Regions from separate parts of the Streptomyces sp. DT2A-34 genome, predicted to be linked through region 2. Evidence: riboswitches for the same ligand, from Rfam matches in the RefSeq annotation. Region 2 holds a riboswitch; the other holds the start of a gene.
The links. A riboswitch is a leader RNA that binds a small molecule or an ion and turns the genes downstream of it on or off. The one in region 2 is predicted to bind glycine.
Positions count from the first base shown of each region.

Region 1: another riboswitch for glycine. It lies ahead of gcvP (aminomethyl-transferring glycine dehydrogenase); the one in region 2 lies ahead of gcvT (glycine cleavage system aminomethyltransferase GcvT).

Region 1 covers NZ_JASTWJ010000001.1:8,610,572-8,619,237, forward strand. Annotated here, with positions in the region: gene QQM39_RS38460 (DNA polymerase IV) at 1-25, shown strand, start outside; gene QQM39_RS38465 (PRC-barrel domain-containing protein) at 872-1,279, opposite strand; glycine riboswitch at 1,395-1,491, shown strand; gene gcvP (aminomethyl-transferring glycine dehydrogenase) at 1,670-4,555, shown strand; gene QQM39_RS38475 (molybdopterin-binding protein) at 4,622-5,041, opposite strand; gene QQM39_RS38480 (hypothetical protein) at 5,125-5,577, opposite strand; gene QQM39_RS38485 (amino acid transporter) at 5,755-7,710, opposite strand; partial or broken gene QQM39_RS38490 (sensor histidine kinase) at 8,162-8,601, shown strand.
Region 2 covers NZ_JASTWJ010000001.1:2,830,534-2,839,199, forward strand. Annotated here, with positions in the region: gene QQM39_RS12265 (ABC transporter permease) at 1-387, opposite strand, end outside; gene QQM39_RS12270 (ABC transporter substrate-binding protein) at 457-2,226, opposite strand; gene QQM39_RS12275 (ABC transporter permease) at 2,264-3,262, opposite strand; gene QQM39_RS12280 (enhanced serine sensitivity protein SseB C-terminal domain-containing protein) at 3,625-4,425, opposite strand; gene QQM39_RS12285 (enhanced serine sensitivity protein SseB) at 4,600-5,403, opposite strand; gene QQM39_RS12290 (AAA family ATPase) at 5,485-6,159, opposite strand; glycine riboswitch at 6,329-6,427, shown strand; gene gcvT (glycine cleavage system aminomethyltransferase GcvT) at 6,592-7,713, shown strand; gene gcvH (glycine cleavage system protein GcvH) at 7,879-8,256, shown strand; gene glyA (serine hydroxymethyltransferase) at 8,272-8,666, shown strand, end outside.

The sequences.
Region 1 (8,666 bases), 5.8 Mb from region 2:
GGAGGTGCCTGTGGCGTCTGGATAGGAGGTGCGGGGGTGGACGCTGCCGTGCGGTGGCGTGGAGGGCGCCGTGGGGTGGGGGCGCTTGCCCGCGCTGGCGGGGTGCCGCTGCGCCCACCCGTGCCGCCCCAGCGGCACGACTGCCCGCAGCTACGTACGTTGAGCGGCGGCCTTGTGCCGCAGCCGCAGCTATGGCTGGTGGGGGCGACTCCTCGTGCAGTGGTTTTGGCAGTTGTGGCCGCTGGAGCGGTCCGGTGTGCAGGGCGTGCGTAGCTGTGCACGGTGGGCGGGCGGTCCTGTAGAGGCTGTGCGCGGACTACGCACGCTGGGGCAGGCCGTCCTGCAGGGGGCCGTCCGCGGCTACACGCTCGGCAGGCCGTCCTGTGGGGCCGTCCGCGGCGTTGCAGGCTCGGGCGGTGGCGCCTCCTGCAACTGCGCGGAGCTGCCGCTGGGGCTGCGCCTGTGTAGTGCCGTGCGCAGCTACGCCCGGTGGCCGGGTCGTCCTGTAGGGGGTATGCGGCGATACGCACGTTGAGGCGACGGCGCCTTCCGCCGCTGCGCGCAGCTGCCTGCTGGGGCGGGCCCGACCGGTAGGGGCGCCCGCAGCCATTGACTGCTGGGGCGGCTCGTTCTGTAGGGGCGTCGGCAGCTGCGCAGGCTGGGCGGCTCGTCCTGGAGGGGGCCGTCGGCACAGCTGCGCTCTCCGGGCGGATCGTAGCTGCGGAGGCTGGGGCGGCGCGGCCTGCACTGGTAGGCGCGGCTATGGGCACTCGGGCGGTGCGTCCTGTGGTGGTTTCCGCAGGTGGGTTGGTGGGGCGGTCTGTTCTGAGGTGGGGGCCGGGGGGTAGCTGCCTGGTGTGGTCGTGTGTGATCAGCGGTGGGGGTGTGTTGGTCTGGGGCCGTTGTCTTCTGGGGTTTCCGTGCCTGCCAAGTTGCCGAAGTCTCGGTCCGGGGGTGGGGAGGGCGGGGCCACGTCGAGGCCGTAGTGGTGGTAGAGCTGGAGTTCCTGTTCGGGGGAGAGGTGGCGGCCGACGCCGAAGTCGGGGGCGTCCTTGATCAGGGCGCGGTCGAAGGGGACGTGGAGGCTGCCCTCGAGCATTTCGCTGGGCTCCAGGGGGACGAAGGCGTCCCGGGAGAACAGGCCGGTGCGTATCGCTGCCCATTCCGGCACTCCGGTCGCGTCGTCGAGGTAGACCTCGTCGATGGTGCCGATCTTGGTGCCGTTGCGGTCGAAGGCCTTGCGGCCGATCAGGTTGCGCGGATCGATGTCGGTCTGCACGGGCCCTCCACTTGGTCGCAACTCCATCCGTAAGCACTACGAAAAGGCACTTTGGTGAGCCCGGCCACTCGAAGGTTCGTGCGTTGACCCCGCTGGTAGGCTTGCTAGCGGCTGCTGACCCCGTGCGGGAGAGTCCTCCGGACACCATCCGGAGGCGCCGAAGGAGCAAATCCTCCCCGGAATCTCTCAGGCTCACGTACCGCACGGACGAGGTCACTCTGGAAAGCAGGGCGGGAGCCGACGGCTTCCGCTCTCACCGACGGTGAAAACCGGGAGCCCCTGTGGCGATCCCGGTGAAGCTCTCAGGTTGAGATGACAGAGGGGGAGGCCGTCCGGGTACCCGTGCCGTGGTGCCCCCCGAAGGTCGTGTCAGACCAGGAGGCCTCCGTAATGACCGCCCATCGCATTCCGCTCTCCGAGCTCGAACAGGGGATCCCCTTCGAGCAGCGTCATATCGGTCCTGATCACGAGGCTCGCGCCAAGATGCTGGCCCACGTCGGGTACGGCTCGCTCGATGAGCTCACCGCCGCCGCGGTGCCGGATGTGATCAAGAATGCCGACTCCCTCGATCTGCCGGGGGCGCGTACCGAGGCCGAGGTGCTCGCCGAGCTGCGGTCGCTCGCCGATCGCAACCAGGTGCTGGACTCGATGATCGGGCTCGGGTACTACGGGACCTTCACGCCGCCGGTCATCCTGCGCAATGTCATGGAGAACCCTGCCTGGTACACGGCCTATACGCCGTACCAGCCGGAGATCTCTCAGGGGCGGCTCGAGGCCCTGTTGAACTTCCAGACCATGGTCGCCGACCTCACCGGGCTGCCGACCTCCGGTGCCTCGCTGCTCGACGAGGGGACGGCGGCGGCGGAGGCCGTGGCCCTGTCCCGGCGCATGGGCAAGAACAAGAAGGGGCTGTTCCTGGTCGACGCGGATGTGCTGCCGCAGACCGTCGCCGTGATCGAGACCCGGGCCGAGCCGGCCGGTGTGGAGGTCGTCGTCGCCGACCTCAGTGGCGGGATTCCGGCCGACGTCGCCTCCCGTGAGATCAACGGCGTGCTCCTTCAGTATCCGGGCGCCTCCGGTGTCGTACGGGACATCAAGCCCGTCATCGAGCAGGCCCATGAACTCGGTGCTCTCGTCACCGTGGCCGCCGATCTGCTCGCGCTGACGCTGCTGAAGTCGCCCGGTGAGCTCGGGGCGGACATCGCGGTCGGGACGACGCAGCGGTTCGGTGTGCCGATGGGCTTCGGCGGGCCGCACGCGGGTTACATGGCCGTGCACGAGAAGTTCGCGCGCAGCCTGCCGGGGCGGCTCGTGGGTGTGTCCGTGGACGCGGACGGGAACAAGGCATACCGGCTGGCCCTGCAGACACGTGAGCAGCACATCCGGCGCGAGAAGGCGACCAGCAACATCTGCACCGCTCAGGTGCTGCTCGCCGTGATGGCCGGGATGTACGCCGTGTACCACGGGCCCGAGGGTTTGAAGGGCATCGCCCGGCGGACGCATCGGTACGCCTCCCTCCTCGCCGCGGGTCTCACGGCGGGTGGGGTCGAGGTCGTGCACGGCTCCTACTTCGACACGCTGACCGTGCGCGTGCCTGCGAAGGCCGCCGAGATCGTCGCCGCCGCCCGGCAGAACGGCGTCAACCTGCACCTCGTCGACGCCGACCACGTGTCCGTCGCCTGTGACGAGACCACCACGCGGGCCCAACTGGGCGCCGTATGGACGGCGTTCGGGGTCGAGGGGGACATCGAGGCGCTGGACGCGGTGACCGAGGACGCGCTCGCGGGCGGGCTGCTGCGCAGCGACGACTACCTCACGCACCCCGTCTTCCACCAGAACCGCTCCGAGACCGCGATGCTGCGCTACCTGCGCAGGCTCGCCGACCGCGACTACGCGCTGGACCGGGGCATGATCCCGCTCGGGTCCTGCACCATGAAGCTCAACGCCACGACCGAGATGGAGCCGGTCACCTGGCCGGAGTTCGGGCAGCTGCACCCCTTCGCGCCGGCCGAGCAGGCGCAGGGCTATCTGACGCTCATCCGTGAGCTGGAGGAACGTCTCGCCGAGGTCACCGGCTACGACAAGGTGTCGCTGCAGCCCAACGCCGGCTCGCAGGGTGAGCTGGCCGGGCTGCTCGCCGTACGCGGATACCACCGGGCCAACGGGGACGAGCAGCGGACCGTGTGTCTGATTCCGTCCTCCGCCCATGGGACCAACGCCGCCAGCGCCGTCATGGCCGGCATGAAGGTCGTCGTCGTGAAGACCGCCGAGGACGGTGAGATCGACGTCGAGGACCTGCGGGCCAAGATCGAGCAGTACCGGGACGAGCTGTCGGTGCTGATGATCACGTACCCGTCGACGCACGGTGTGTTCGAGGAGCACGTCGCCGACATCTGCGCGCAGGTGCACGAGGCCGGCGGGCAGGTGTACGTCGACGGTGCCAACCTCAACGCCCTGGTGGGGCTTGCCAAGCCGGGGCACTTCGGTGGTGACGTCTCGCACCTGAACCTGCACAAGACCTTCTGCATTCCGCATGGCGGTGGCGGCCCGGGGGTCGGGCCCGTGGGTGTGCGTGCGCATCTGGCGCCGTATCTGCCGAACCACCCGTTGCAGCCCGCGGCCGGTCCGGAGACGGGCGTCGGGCCGATCTCGGCCGCGCCCTGGGGTTCCGCCGGGATCCTGCCGATCTCGTGGGCGTACGTCCGGCTCATGGGCGGCGAGGGGCTCAAGCGGGCCACGCAGGTGGCCGTGCTGTCCGCCAACTACATCGCCAAGCGACTGGAGCCGCACTACCCGGTGCTCTACACCGGGCCCGGCGGGCTCGTCGCGCACGAGTGCATCATCGATCTGCGGCCGCTGACCAAGGCGACCGGTGTGAGCGTCGACGACGTGGCCAAGCGGCTCATCGACTACGGCTTCCACGCGCCGACGATGTCGTTCCCGGTGGCCGGGACGCTGATGATCGAGCCGACCGAGTCCGAGGACCTGACCGAACTGGACCGGTTCTGCGAGGCGATGATCGCCATCCGTGCGGAGATCGAGAAGGTCGGGTCGGGGGAGTGGCCCGCCGACGACAACCCGCTGCGGAACGCGCCGCACACCGCCGGGGCGCTGGGCGGGGAGTGGGAGCACGCATACAGCCGTGCGGAGGCCGTGTTCCCGGCCGGGGTCGCGGCCGCCGACAAGTACTGGCCGCCGGTGCGCCGGATCGACCAGGCCTTCGGCGACCGCAATCTCGTGTGCTCCTGCCCGCCGCTGGACGCGTACGAGGGCTGACGTACAGACACAGGTGAAGGAAGGGCTCCGCCCCGGCCGTACCGGGCCGGGCGGAGCCCTTCCGTGTCACGCCGTCGCCAGGGCCACTTCCGTCGCCTTGATGAGCGCGACGACCGGGGATCCGAGGGAGAGCGCGAGGTCCGTGGTGGCGTCCCTGGTGATGAGCGCGGTCAGGGCACCGCCCTCCACGGCGACCTTGACCGACGCCATCGCGCCGCCCGTGGCGATGCCGGTGATCTTGCCGGGAAGCCGGTTGCGGATGGACAGGCCGTCGATCGGAGCCGTGGCGAGGGAGATCTCCGTCGCTTTCACGAGCGCGTTCACGGCGGTGCCTTCGGCCAGGCCGAGGTTCTCGACGGCTTCCAGGGTGATCGCCGCGGTGAGGTCCTGGCCGCCGGTGAGGCGGAGCTTGACCGTTGCCATGACCTCGCCGGGGGTGATGGCGGTGATCGTGCCGGGGAGTTGGTTGCGGATGCTCAGGGTCATGGAGGACGCCTCGCAAGTGGTGGGGGTAGGGGCGTTTGTTATTGATTGAGGCTTTTGGGTCGGTCCCTACCGTAGTGCGGAGTTCAGGAGATCCCCGACGCCTTGAGTACCGCTTGCGTCGTCGCGTCGTCGATCTGATGCCCCAGCCGCTCCAGTACGTCCGCGCCCTCGCGCAGCGTCCCGCGTTGGCGTGAGCGGCGTACCCCGGTGTCCACCTCGTGCCACAGCAGCGGGTTGGCGACGAGGATCCGTGGGTCCAGTTCCAGGCGGCGGCCGTCCGTGTCGCACAGGGTCAGGTGCGCGGAGATGTCGCCGTACTGCCGTACCGTCACCAGCGCGTCCGTGCGCACCGCCTGCCGTCGTACGAGCCCCCGTACCGCCAGCCATCCCGGGCCCGCGGTCACGCGCTGCGGGAGCAGGATCGTGAAGACCACGGCCGTCAGCACCAGCCACAGCAGGGCGCGGGGCGGGGTCAGGGTCTGCGCGTCATAGTCGACCAGCAGGGCCATGCCGAGGAAGGCCAGAGCGCAGCCCATGGCGAAGCGAGCGTTGACACGCCAGTGGCGGTCGCCGGTCGGGGCCGGACGCGGTCTGCTTCCTCCGGACGGCACAGTGCAGACGGTAGGGGCCAGGGCGCCGGAACGGCCGCCGCTTCACGGTGCTCTGACGCCTTACGGTGCAACCTTGACGCGATTCTGATGTCCGCGGCCGTTTCAGCCGGTGTGCACCCGGGGCCTGCGGTCCCGGTCCGGCTCCGCCTCGCGCAGCACCTCGCGGGTGACCGGGGCGACCTCGCCCTGGCCGAAGAGGAAGAAGCGCAGGAAGTTGGCGAAGGGGTTGCCCTCGGTCCACTCGAAGTAGATGTGCGGGATGCGGCCGGTCGTGTCGCGGACGTGCAGGAGCAGCGCGGCCAGGGCGTTGGAGATGGAGGAGGACTCCAGCGTCAGGACGCGGTAGCGGTTGTGCAGGACCTCGCCGCGTACGGTCAGGCCGGACTCGAACTCGGACGGGTCGGTGACCGTCACCTCGACGAAGACGAAGTCCTCCTGGCCGGGGACGTCGTTGTCCGCCCGGATCTGCTCGATCTTGTCGCGGTACTCGGCGGTGTCCCGACGGTCGGGCTCATTGGCGATGAACCGGATCCTGCGGCTGGCCATATCCCTGATGAAACGTTCCGCCATGTCGTCCAGCGTCACGTCGGTCACGCGCAGTTCGAAGGCGCGGGCCAGCCGGGACAAGAGCGAGACCAGGATGATGCCGGCGATGAAGCAGGCGCCGATCTTCACACCGTCGGGGCGCTCGATGACGTTCATCACGGTCGTGTAGAGGAACACCGCCGAGATGACCGCGAAGGCGATGAACCATCCGCGCTGACCGGCCTTGCGGGCCGCGATGGTCACGGCGATCGCGGCGGAGCTGATGAGGACCAGCACGCCCGTGGCGTACGCGCCGCCCTGGGCGTCGACGTCGGCGTCGAAGATCCAGGTGACCAGGAAGGCGATGAGGGTGAAGACGATGACCATCGGGCGCACCGCGCGGGCCCAGTGCGGGGCCATGCCGTAGCGGGGCAGATAGCGGGGCATCAGGTTGAGCAGGCCGGCCATGGCGGAGGCGCCGGCGAACCACAGGATGGCGATCGTCGAGACGTCGTAGAGCGTGCCGAAGGCGCCGCCGAGGTACTCGTGCGCGAGGAACGCCAGCGCGCGGCTGTTGGCCTGGCCGCCCGACTCGAACTCCTTCTCCGGGATCAGCAGCGTGGTGATGAAGCTCGTCGTGATCAGGAAGCAGCTCATGATCAGGGCGGCGGTGGTGAGCAGTTTCTTCGTGTCCCGGATCCGCCCCGTCGGACGTTCCTCGGTGTCGGACGGGTCGCCCTTGACGTGCGGCATCACGGCGACGCCGGTCTCGAAGCCGGAGAGGCCGAGGGCGAGCTTGGGGAAGACGATCAGGGCGACGCCGATCATGACGAAGACGTTTCCGTGTTCGGCGGTGAGGGCGCTGGACCAGTCGGCGACGACGTGCCCCTCGGTGAGGACGTGGTACAGGCCGACGACCACGACGACGGCGTTCAGCGCGAGGTAGATGCCGACCAGGGCGACCGCGACGCCGATCGCCTCCAGGAAGCCCTTGAGGAAGACCGCGCCGAGCAGGGCCACGAGGACGAGGGTGATCAGCATCTGCTGGTCGTGCAGGGCGCTGTTCAGGTGCGGGTTCTCGACCAGGTGGGTCGAGGCGTCGGTCGCCGACAGGGTGATGGTGATCAGGAAGTCGGTGGCGGCGAAGCCGAGCAGGGTCAGGACGAACAGCTTGCCCTTCCAGAAGGTCAGGAGCCGTTCCAGCATCGCGATCGAGCCCTCGCCGTGGGGGCTCTCCTCGGCCACGCGACGGTAGACCGGCAGGGCGCCGGCCAGGGTGACTATGACCAGGACGATGGTCGCGACAGGGGAGAGCAGGCCGGCGGCGAGCGCGGCGATGCCCGGCTGGTAGCCGAGGGTCGAGAAGTAGTCGACGCCGGTGAGGCACATGACGCGGTACCAAGGCTGGCCCTTGTGCTCCGGTTCGGGTTCGGGCCGCTCTGCCTGGCGGCCGTGGCTCTTGCCCATGTCGGACAGGCCCTCCAGCATCCAGGCGCGCAGGCGACTGGGCGGGGGGTGTTCGGTGGTGGCCATCGGCGTGCTCCTGATGTGCGGCGTGCGGTTCCGGCCATCACGCGGACGGCGGCACCAGCGTAAGCAGAGAGTGACGCTTGGGCCCACGGATCAGGGGGCTGTGGGCGTCAAGCTTCCGTTAAGACTCGCCGTGTCGGAGTCGGCCGCACCTCAAGATTCGAGCTCCGGGGCTGTTCGGGCACCGGGTGGGCTGTCTGGGGGACGCGCGGCTGTCTTGTGGGGGCGGATACGGAGCGTCACGGTACGGCGCTTCTCCGCGCTGCTGTTGGGCAGGGGCCGTGCCTGGACGGGCCGGCCGAGGCCTGTCGGGGATAACACTCCGCTGTGCGGGAGGAACCCCACCGTGCCGTAGACGGCGTGCGGTTGGAGCCCGTGGTGGATGTGGTGGTGGCTGCCGCAGAACAGCGGGGCGTCGTGTGGCGGGCGACCGGTGAGGTGGTCTGCCGGGTGTGGTTCCGATCGTCCTGGCCTGGTCGGCAACCTGCTGGACATGTCCCGCCTGCGGACCGGCACGGGCACGCCGCTGATCCGGGAGATCGACCTCGACGAGGTGGTGCCGACGGTCCAGTACAGCCCGCGGGACGAGCCGGTGCTGGTATCCGGGAGCGCCATCGCCGACCGCGTCTGGGTCCGGGTGGTCGACCGCGGCCCGGGCGTCCCTGACGAGGCCAAGGAACGCATCTTCGAGCCCTCCCAGCGCTACGGCGACGCCCCGCGCGGGGCGGGGGGCGGACTCGGCCTCGCCGTCGAACGGGGCTTCGCGGAGGGGATGGGGGCACGATCAACGCCGAGGACGCGCCCGGTGCCGGGCTGACCATGGTGCTGAGTCTGCGGATGGCGCAGGGGCGCGGTTCGGGGGAGCCCGAGGTGCCGGCTGCGGTTGTTTCGTAGCGGCTGGATGTGCGCCCCTTCCCCGGCCGACCGGGCGGTGTGTCAGCGTGCCGTCAGCATCCGAC
Region 2 (8,666 bases):
CACGGCGGCGCCGAGGGCCAGCGAGAGGGTCACCGGAATGCGCGAGGTGAGCTGCGGCCAGACCTCGACGTGGTTCTTGAAGGAGTAGCCGAAGCACGGCGCGTTGCAGTGCGTCGTGGTGGGGCCCAGGTCGTAGGTGGCGCCGGCCACGATCCCCTTGATGAAGTGCCAGTACTGGATGTACAGGGGCTGGTCCAGACCGAGGTTCTGCTTGACCGCGGCGATGTCGGCCTTCGTCGGGCTCTTTCCGATGTACTGCTGCGCGAGCTGGTCGGCGGTCTGGCCGGCGAGCCGTGGCAGCAGGAAGAAGATCGCGAAGGTGACCGCGGTGACGACCAGCAGCAGGATCACTGCCGCGACCGTCCGACGGAGGATGTACGAGATCACGGGGACCGGCGCTGGTGCCCGCGGGCTGCGAAGCCCGCGGGCACCAAAGCCTTCACCTGCCTTCCGGGGCTACTTCTTGGTCGTGCCGATGTTGAGGTAGTCGTACTGACCGCTGAAGGCCGCCGTGGACACCAGGTTGGTGAAGTTGGCCGGGCGGTACAGCAGGACCTTGAAGTAGGTCAGCGGGACGAGCGCGGCCTGGTCCATCGCACGCTTGTCGATCTGCGCGTACAGGCTGTTGCGCTCGGTCTCGTCCTCGGTGGCGATGGCCTTTTCCAGCATCTCGTTGATCTGCTTGTCGTTGATGTACGAGAGGTTGGTGTTGCCGGACGCGCCGATCGCGTCACCGTGCAGGATCTGCTGCAGGAAGCCGTAGCCGGACGGCCAGTCGGCACCCCACTGCATCATGTGCAGACCGATGTTCTGCTTCTTGTCGAACGACGGCACACCCGCGTAGTCGGTGAAGTACTTGCCCGACGGGAACTGCTTCAGGCTGGCGTTGATACCGACCTTCTTCAGCGAGTCGATGATCGCGGTGGCCGCGTCGACCTCCTGCGGACGGTCGCTGCGCGCCGAGATGTTGGTGGTGATGCTCGTCTTGCCGCAGGCCTGCAGCTGCTCCTTGGCCTTGGCGACGTCGCCCTTGTTGCCCTTGGTGGCGTAGACGTCCTGCTTCTGGTAGCCGGGGATGTCCGGCGGCAGAACGGTGGTGGCGACGTCACCGCGGATCGGGCCACCCTCGGCGGTCTGCACGGAGACCTTGTTGATGGCGTACTGGACGGCCTTGCGGCACTCGACCTTGTCGAACGGTGCGACCTGGTTGTTGATCGCCAGGTAGACCAGGCGGCCACCGTAGGTGTTGTCCGTGTTGGCCTTCAGGGAGGCGTCGTTGACGACCTTGGCCTGGGTCGCGGCCTGGACACCCGTACCGGCGAGGTCGATCGCGTCACCGGCCTGGACGTCCTGGTCGATGGTCTCCGGGTTGACCTTCAGCTTGACGACGATCTTGTCCGGGTACTGCTTGCGCAGCGGGTCCGTCTTCGGGTCCCAGTTCTCGTTGCGGACGAGGACGGCCTGCTTGCCCTCGTCGTAGCTCTGGAACTTGTAGGAGCCCGAGGACACGATGCTCTTGACGTAGTCGATGCCCTTGTCCTTGGCCTGGGGCACCGGAGCCGTCTGCGGCGTCGCGACCAGGTAGTCGAACTCCTGGAAGGCGCGGTTGAGATGGAAGACGATCGTGGTGTCGTCCGGCGTCTCGATGGACGACAGGCCCTTGGCGCTCTTGTCCTTGTAGGGGCCCTTGTACTTGTCGCCGTCCGCCATGAACTGCTGGAAGTAGTTCGGGCCGAGGGAGAGCACGTCACGCGCGAAGTTGGAGCGCTCGACGGCGTACTTGACGTCCTTCGAGGTGATCGGCGTGCCGTCCTGGTACTTCAGGCCCGAACGCAGCTTGTACGTCCAGGTCTTGCCGCCGTCGCTGGGCTCACCGGGGCTCGCCGCGAGGTCCGGGACCAGCTCGTTGCCGGCCTCGCCCGCGGCGGGCTTGAACGTCATCAGCGGGCGGGCGTAGAGCCGGCTGAGGTTGTACATGTACGCGTAGTACGTGTTGCCGGGGTCGAAGGAGTCCGGGACGTCGGAGAGCTCGTAGGTGACCGTCCCGCCCTTCTGGGTGGAGGCGTTGACGACACCCTTGGTCGCTGCGTTGGCCCCAGCCGACTTGTTTCCGTTCTCACTGCCGTCATCGGCCTTGCTGCATGCCGAGAGCAGCAGGCTCGCACTGCCGATAGCCGCAACCGCGGCCAGCGTTGACCTTCGCATGATGGTCCGCTTCCCCTCCATTGTTGGAAACCTGTTGGACTCGCACCGCGGCCGCGGGTCAGCGGCTGCGCGGGTCGAGAGCGTCACGGAGACCGTCGCCGAGCAGGTTGAATGCCAGGACGGTCACGAAGATGGCCAGACCGGGCACGATCATGAACTGCGGGTCGACCTGGTAGTAGTCGACCGCTTGGTTGATCATGCCGCCCCAGGACGCCTGCGGGGGCTGGATGCCGACGCCGAGGAAGCTCAGGGACGCCTCGAAGAGGATGTTGGTCGGGATGAGCAGCGTCGAGTAGACGATGATCGGGCCGACGAGGTTCGGCAGCAGCTCCCGGAAGAGGATGTAGGGCCCCTTGGCCCCCATCCCCCGCGAGGCGTCGACGAACTCCCGCTCGCGCAGGGCCAGCGTCTGGCCGCGCACGATACGGCCCAGGTAGGGCCAGTTGAAGAAGCCGATGACGAAGATCAGCACGGTGATGTGCAGCGGCAGGCCCTCCAGCCCGAAGGCACCGCCCTGCAGGGTGGCCGAGATGGCGATGGCGAACAGCAGCAGAGGGAAGGCCAGGAAGGTGTCCATCATCCGGCTGATGATCGTGTCGACCCGGCCGCCGTAGTAGCCGGCCACTACACCGAGGACCGCGCCGATCGTGTTGGACAGGATCGTGGCGCCGAAGGCGACGACCAGCGAGACCCAGGAGCCCTCGAGGATGCGGGTGGCGATGTCGCGGCCGAACTTCGGCTCGACACCGAGCGGGTGCTCCCAGCTCATGCCACCGAAGTCGCCCTTGGGCAGCGAGGTGTTGGGGTCGATCAGGTCCTGGTTCAGGGCGTTCGGGTCCAGTCCGAAGAGGGCCTGGATGGGTCGGGAGAGCACCGCCAGCAGGATCAGCAGGATGACGATGACGCCTCCGGCGACCGCCACCTTGTCCTTCTTGAAACGGGTCCAGGCGATCTGCCCGAGAGACCGGCCCTCGATCTGCTTGGACTCGACACCCTTCAGCACGGCCTCGGGCTGGGCCTCGGCCTGCGATCCGGTGGTCTCGATCGGTGCCGTCACGGTGAGTCTGACCCCTCTCGGCCGACGGTTGTCGGCCCCCCTGGCTGCCGCTGTAGCGGTTGCTTCCACTCGTACACAGGACCGACCGGCCCGTGTCTAGCGGGGAGTCTTCAACGCTTTGGCGATCTGTTGCCAGAGTTGGCGGGGAAAGGATGCGCAACCGTGATGCTGTCTGGTGGGTTCCGTTATTCGAACAGCGGGTAACGACGGCCGGACGGGACCCAGTTGGGGCGTATGAGGATGGACCGGGATCTTCCGATCGTATCTACGCGCGGAGATCTACCTGCGAAACCGAAGTCGGAAGCCGCTTACGGCTACGACAGCCGGGCTGCGGACTGAACAGTAGGTTAGCCGCCGGATGATCAGTAACGGCCCTGTGCCGGTGGGTAGCCGTAGCCGGCGGCCGGCGCCTGCGCGGGGGCGGGGGCGTGTGCCTCGCGGTCGTAGAAGGGGCGGGCGCTCGCCCGCATCCACATGGCGACCGGGTCGTACTCGTCCGACATCGCCACGGTCGACACCGGCAGCCCGTCCGGACACGCGCCGATCGACTGCGACATCATCGAGCGCACCGAGTCCACGGCGGGCGGGCTGGTGTCGTACACGTCGAGCCCGATGGCGAGATACGGCGCGCCGAGCGCCGGCTGCACCCAGGCGCGGCGCAGAGAGCGGACGGCCGGGGTGCGGTGGGCGTTCTGCGCGAGCAGGGCGTAGAACTGCGGGATCTCGATACCGGGCTCGGACAGGCGCAGGGGGCCCGCGGGCTGGCGGTCCAGGCCGGTGGCGATGCGGCGCAGGTCGAGCCACGGGATGCCGACGCCGCCGCCCGGGGCGTGCGGGTTCAGCCAGAGACCGTAGTGGTCCGGGTAGAGGGTGCGGGCCACGTCGACTCCGTCGACGACCTCGTACGAGCGGTTCCAGCCGCTGGCCGACAGCTCCTGTGCGGAGGTGACGCACGGGGCGTAGCCGTGGCCGTCGACCTCCATGTTTCCGTACTGGGCGTCCGGGGAGCCGGCCTGGCCGTGCCACAGCAGCATCCAGACCTGGCCGGTGGACGGGGTCGCGAGCGCGCGCAGGAGGGCCTCGTAGGCGTCGTAGCGCCCGGGCGTCACCTGGCGCAGCATGTGCTCGACCTGTCCGGTCGAGGTGGTGCCGCTCGCGCTCACCTTTTACCGCCCCTTCGGGAAACAGCCGTTTTCGCAACCAGCTTAAGCGTTGAGAACTCGGGACTTGATGTGGTCTGCGGGCTGCGGGTCGCGTGTGGCTTGTCGCGCCCACGCGGCGGAGCCGCACGTCGATACAGCCCCGCGCCCCTCAAGGGGTGCTGGCCCCGAGGGACGTTACGAGTTCCGCTGGTAGAAGGGCCGTACCTTTGCGCGCATCCACTCGATCACCGGGTCCTGGGCCACGTCCAACAGGACCAGGTTGACCGGCCACTGGGCCGGGGCCCGGCCCAGGGCTCGGGCGAGGGCGTCCATGGGGGCGGCGCGCAGGTCGCCCTCCCAGTGGGAGAGTTCCACGCCTATGAACATCACCGGGTCGGCCGTCTCGATCGCCGCGAGGCAGCGGCGGGCCGTCACGACCACGCCGGTTTCGGCGAACTCGGCCGACGCCGCCGCGAGGAAGTCGATCGGGTCGTCCTGCCAGTCGGGCTCGTAGAGCTTGACGCGGCCGCCGGAGTTGAGGCCGTCCAGCGGAGTGCGGCCCACCCGGCACAGGTCGGCCACCGCCGCCGGGGGCAGCGGAACGCCGACCACGCCGTCCGGATTCAGGGCGATGCCCACCTGCGGGGGCAGACCGCGGGCGAACTCCACGGCGGGGGCGACGGTGTACGACATGTGGGAGCCGGCGACCTGGCGGAACTGTTCCTCGGAGCTGAAGACGGGGACGTACGCCTGGCCCCCGATCTCCACCGTGGGCAGGTCCAGCGGGCCGCTGTGCGGGCCGCCGCCGCCCGGCAGGGGCACCCAGACGAAGCTGCGGCCCAGCACCTCGATGATCCGGCCGCCCGCCGAGGGCACGCCGAGGGAGGCCGAGAGCACCTCCTCCAGTTCGTTGCCGGGCCACCCGCCGTGTGGCTGGGGGTGTGCCGGTGCCGGGAAGTCCGCGGGGAGGTCCGCCGGGAGATCCGCTGGGAAGTCCATCTGCTCTCAACCGCCTGCTGTGAACCGCTGCTGTGGCTCAAAAGGCTAGCGGGTGACCACTCCCTGCAGGTCTACGGCCGCTCAGGCCGTGAAGTCGATCCGGCGCAGGACGTCCGCCGCCTCCCGGTCGATCAGCACCGCCGAGGCGCAGCCCTGGGGCAGGTGGCCCTTCTCCACCGAGTGCAGCAGGTGGGCGGCCGCTCTGCGGTGGCGCAGGAAGGCATAGCGGGAGACGCCCCGGCCGCGTTCGCGCTGGCCCTCCAGGGCGGTGCCCGGGGGGACGTCGAGCAGCAGCAGGTGCAGGGTGCCGCCGCGGCGGCGGGCCTCGCGGGCCAGCCAGCCGCGCACCCAGGCCTGCGTACCGCAGTCGTGCACGACGACGCCCTCGCCGGAGCGCAGGGCTCGGCGCAGTCCGGCGTAGTGCGCCATGCGGACCAGGGGGCGGTAGACGGCGTAGGGGAGGAAGCGGGGCATGCGGGCGGCCCAGCGGTCCCGGGTGTCCTGGGAGTCGACGCGGGTGCCCTTCACGGTCCGGCGCATCAGCGTCGACTTGCCGCTGCCGGGCAGGCCGGTGATCACCACGAGGTCCTCGGGCCCGAAGAGCAGGGCGTGCGGGCTGTGGCCGGAACGCTCGCGCAGGTCGCGGACCACGGGTGCGAGGTGCGTACCGCGGGCTTCGGCGGCCGGGGCCGCGGGCTGCTTGGGCAGCGCGATGCCCGAGGTCGTGGCGTACGCCGTCGTGCGGTTCACCGTCATCGTCCTCCTCCGGGGTCAGGGGTACCCATCCCCACTGAGCGTAAAGAGAAGGTAATAGAGGATCTCTCGGTTTTTGTTCGCTTCCCGCCACAAGCCGGTTACAGACGCGGCCTGCCGCAGAACCGTCCCGGCATGCAATGATGTGCGCGCCAACTGCATACCGGCCGTTTGAATCCGCGCGGGAGAGTCCCTGGCAGTGCATCGCCGGGGCGCCGAAGGAGCAAGTCCCTCCCTTGAATCTCTCAGGCCCCGTTACCGCGCGGGCGAGGCACATCTGAAAAGCGGGCCGCTGCCTCTCTCTTCGAGAGGCGTGGCTCCACCCAAGGTGCAAACCGTGATCGTCCCTGTGGCGGTCGTGGCGAACCTCTCAGGTTCCGATGACAGATGGGGAGGAACGACCTCGCCCGTCATCCCTTGGGAGACAACCGTCCGATGAGCAGTACAGAAGAACTCCGTCACACCGCGCTCGATGCCCTGCATCGCTCGCTCGGCGCGACGATGACCGACTTCGCCGGCTGGGACATGCCCCTGCGCTACGGCTCCGAGCGCGACGAGCACAACGCCGTACGTACCAGGGCCGGCCTGTTCGACCTCTCCCACATGGGCGAGATCACCGTGACGGGGCCCGAGGCGGCTCAGCTGCTGAACTACGCCCTCGTCGGCGACATCGCCTCCGTCGGCGTGGGCCGCGCCCGCTACACCATGATCTGCCGGGCCGACGGCGGCATCCTGGACGACCTGATCGTCTACCGGCTCGCCGAGACCGAGTACATGATCGTCGCCAACGCCTCCAACGCCCAGGTCGTGCTGGACGCGCTGACCGAGCGGGTGACCGGCTTCGACGCCGAGGTGCGCGACGACCGGGACGCCTACGCGCTGATCGCCGTCCAGGGACCGGAGTCCCCCGGCATCCTGAAGTCCCTCACCGACGCCGACCTCGACGGCCTGAAGTACTACGCCGGCCTGCCCGGCACCGTCGCCGGCGTGCCCGCCCTCATCGCGCGCACCGGTTACACCGGCGAGGACGGCTTCGAGCTGTTCGTGAGGCCGGAGCACGCCGTCGAGCTGTGGCAGGCGCTGACCGAGGCGGGCGAGGGCGTCGGCCTGGTCCCGTGCGGGCTCTCCTGCCGGGACACGCTGCGCCTGGAGGCGGGCATGCCGCTGTACGGCCATGAGCTGTCGACCTCCCTCACCCCCTTCGACGCCGGGCTCGGCCGGGTGGTGAAGTTCGAGAAGGAGGGCGACTTCGTGGGGCGTGAGGCGCTGGCCGCGGCAGCCTCCCGTGCCTCGGAGAATCCGCCGCGCGTCCTGGTCGGCCTGGTCGCCGAGGGGCGTCGCGTCCCGCGCGCCGGGTACCCGGTCGTCGCCGGCGGCGCGGTCATCGGCGAGGTCACCTCGGGTGCCCCCTCCCCCACGCTGGGCAAGCCGATCGCCATGGCGTACGTCGACGCGGCGCACTCGGCGCCGGGCACGGCCGGGGTCGGCGTGGACATCCGCGGCAGCCATGAGCCGTACGAGGTCGTGGCGCTGCCGTTCTACAAGCGGCAGAAGTAACGCCGGAAGCACCACACTGGCCGGGAACCGGAAGCACCGGACTGGCCGAGAAGTACAGACCGACAGCGGCCCGTGCGTGACCCTGCGCACATTTCCGCTGCTCACGCACGTTTCCAGCAGTCCCCCATTCCTCACCACTCCCGCGCGTACAGGAGAATTCAGGCCATGAGCAACCCCCAGCAGCTGCGCTACAGCAAGGAGCACGAGTGGCTGTCGAGCGCCGAGGACGGCGTCGCGACGGTCGGCATCACCGAGTTCGCGGCCAACGCGCTCGGCGATGTCGTCTACGCTCAGCTCCCCGAGGTCGGCTCGACCGTGACCGCGGGTGACACCTGCGGCGAGCTGGAGTCGACCAAGTCGGTCTCGGACCTGTACTCCCCGGTCACCGGCGAGATCACCGAGATCAACGAGGACGTGGTGAACGACCCGGCGCTGGTGAACTCCGCCCCCTTCGAGGGCGGCTGGCTGTTCAAGGTACGCGTCACGGAGGAGCCGGCCGACCTGCTCTCCGCCGACGAGTACGACGCCCACACCACCGGCTGAGGAGCCGTATCCCCCATGTCTGACAAGTCGCTTCTGAACACGCCCCTGCACGAGCTGGACCCGGCCATCGCCGCCGCGCTCGACGCCGAGCTGGAGCGCCAGCAGTCCACCCTGGAGATGATCGCCTCCGAGAACTTCGCGCCGGTCGCGGTCATGGAGGCACAGGGCTCGGTCGCCACCAACAAGTACGCCGAGGGCTACCCGGGCCGGCGCTACTACGGCGGCTGCGAGCACGTCGACGTCGCCGAGCAGATCGCCATCGACCGGGTCAAGGAACTGTTCGGCGCCGAGTACGCCAACGTCCAGCCCCACTCCGGCGCCTCCGCCAACCAGGCCGCCCTGTTCGCTCTGGCCCAGCCCGGCGACACCATCCTCGGCCTGGACCTGGCCCACGGCGGCCACCTCACCCA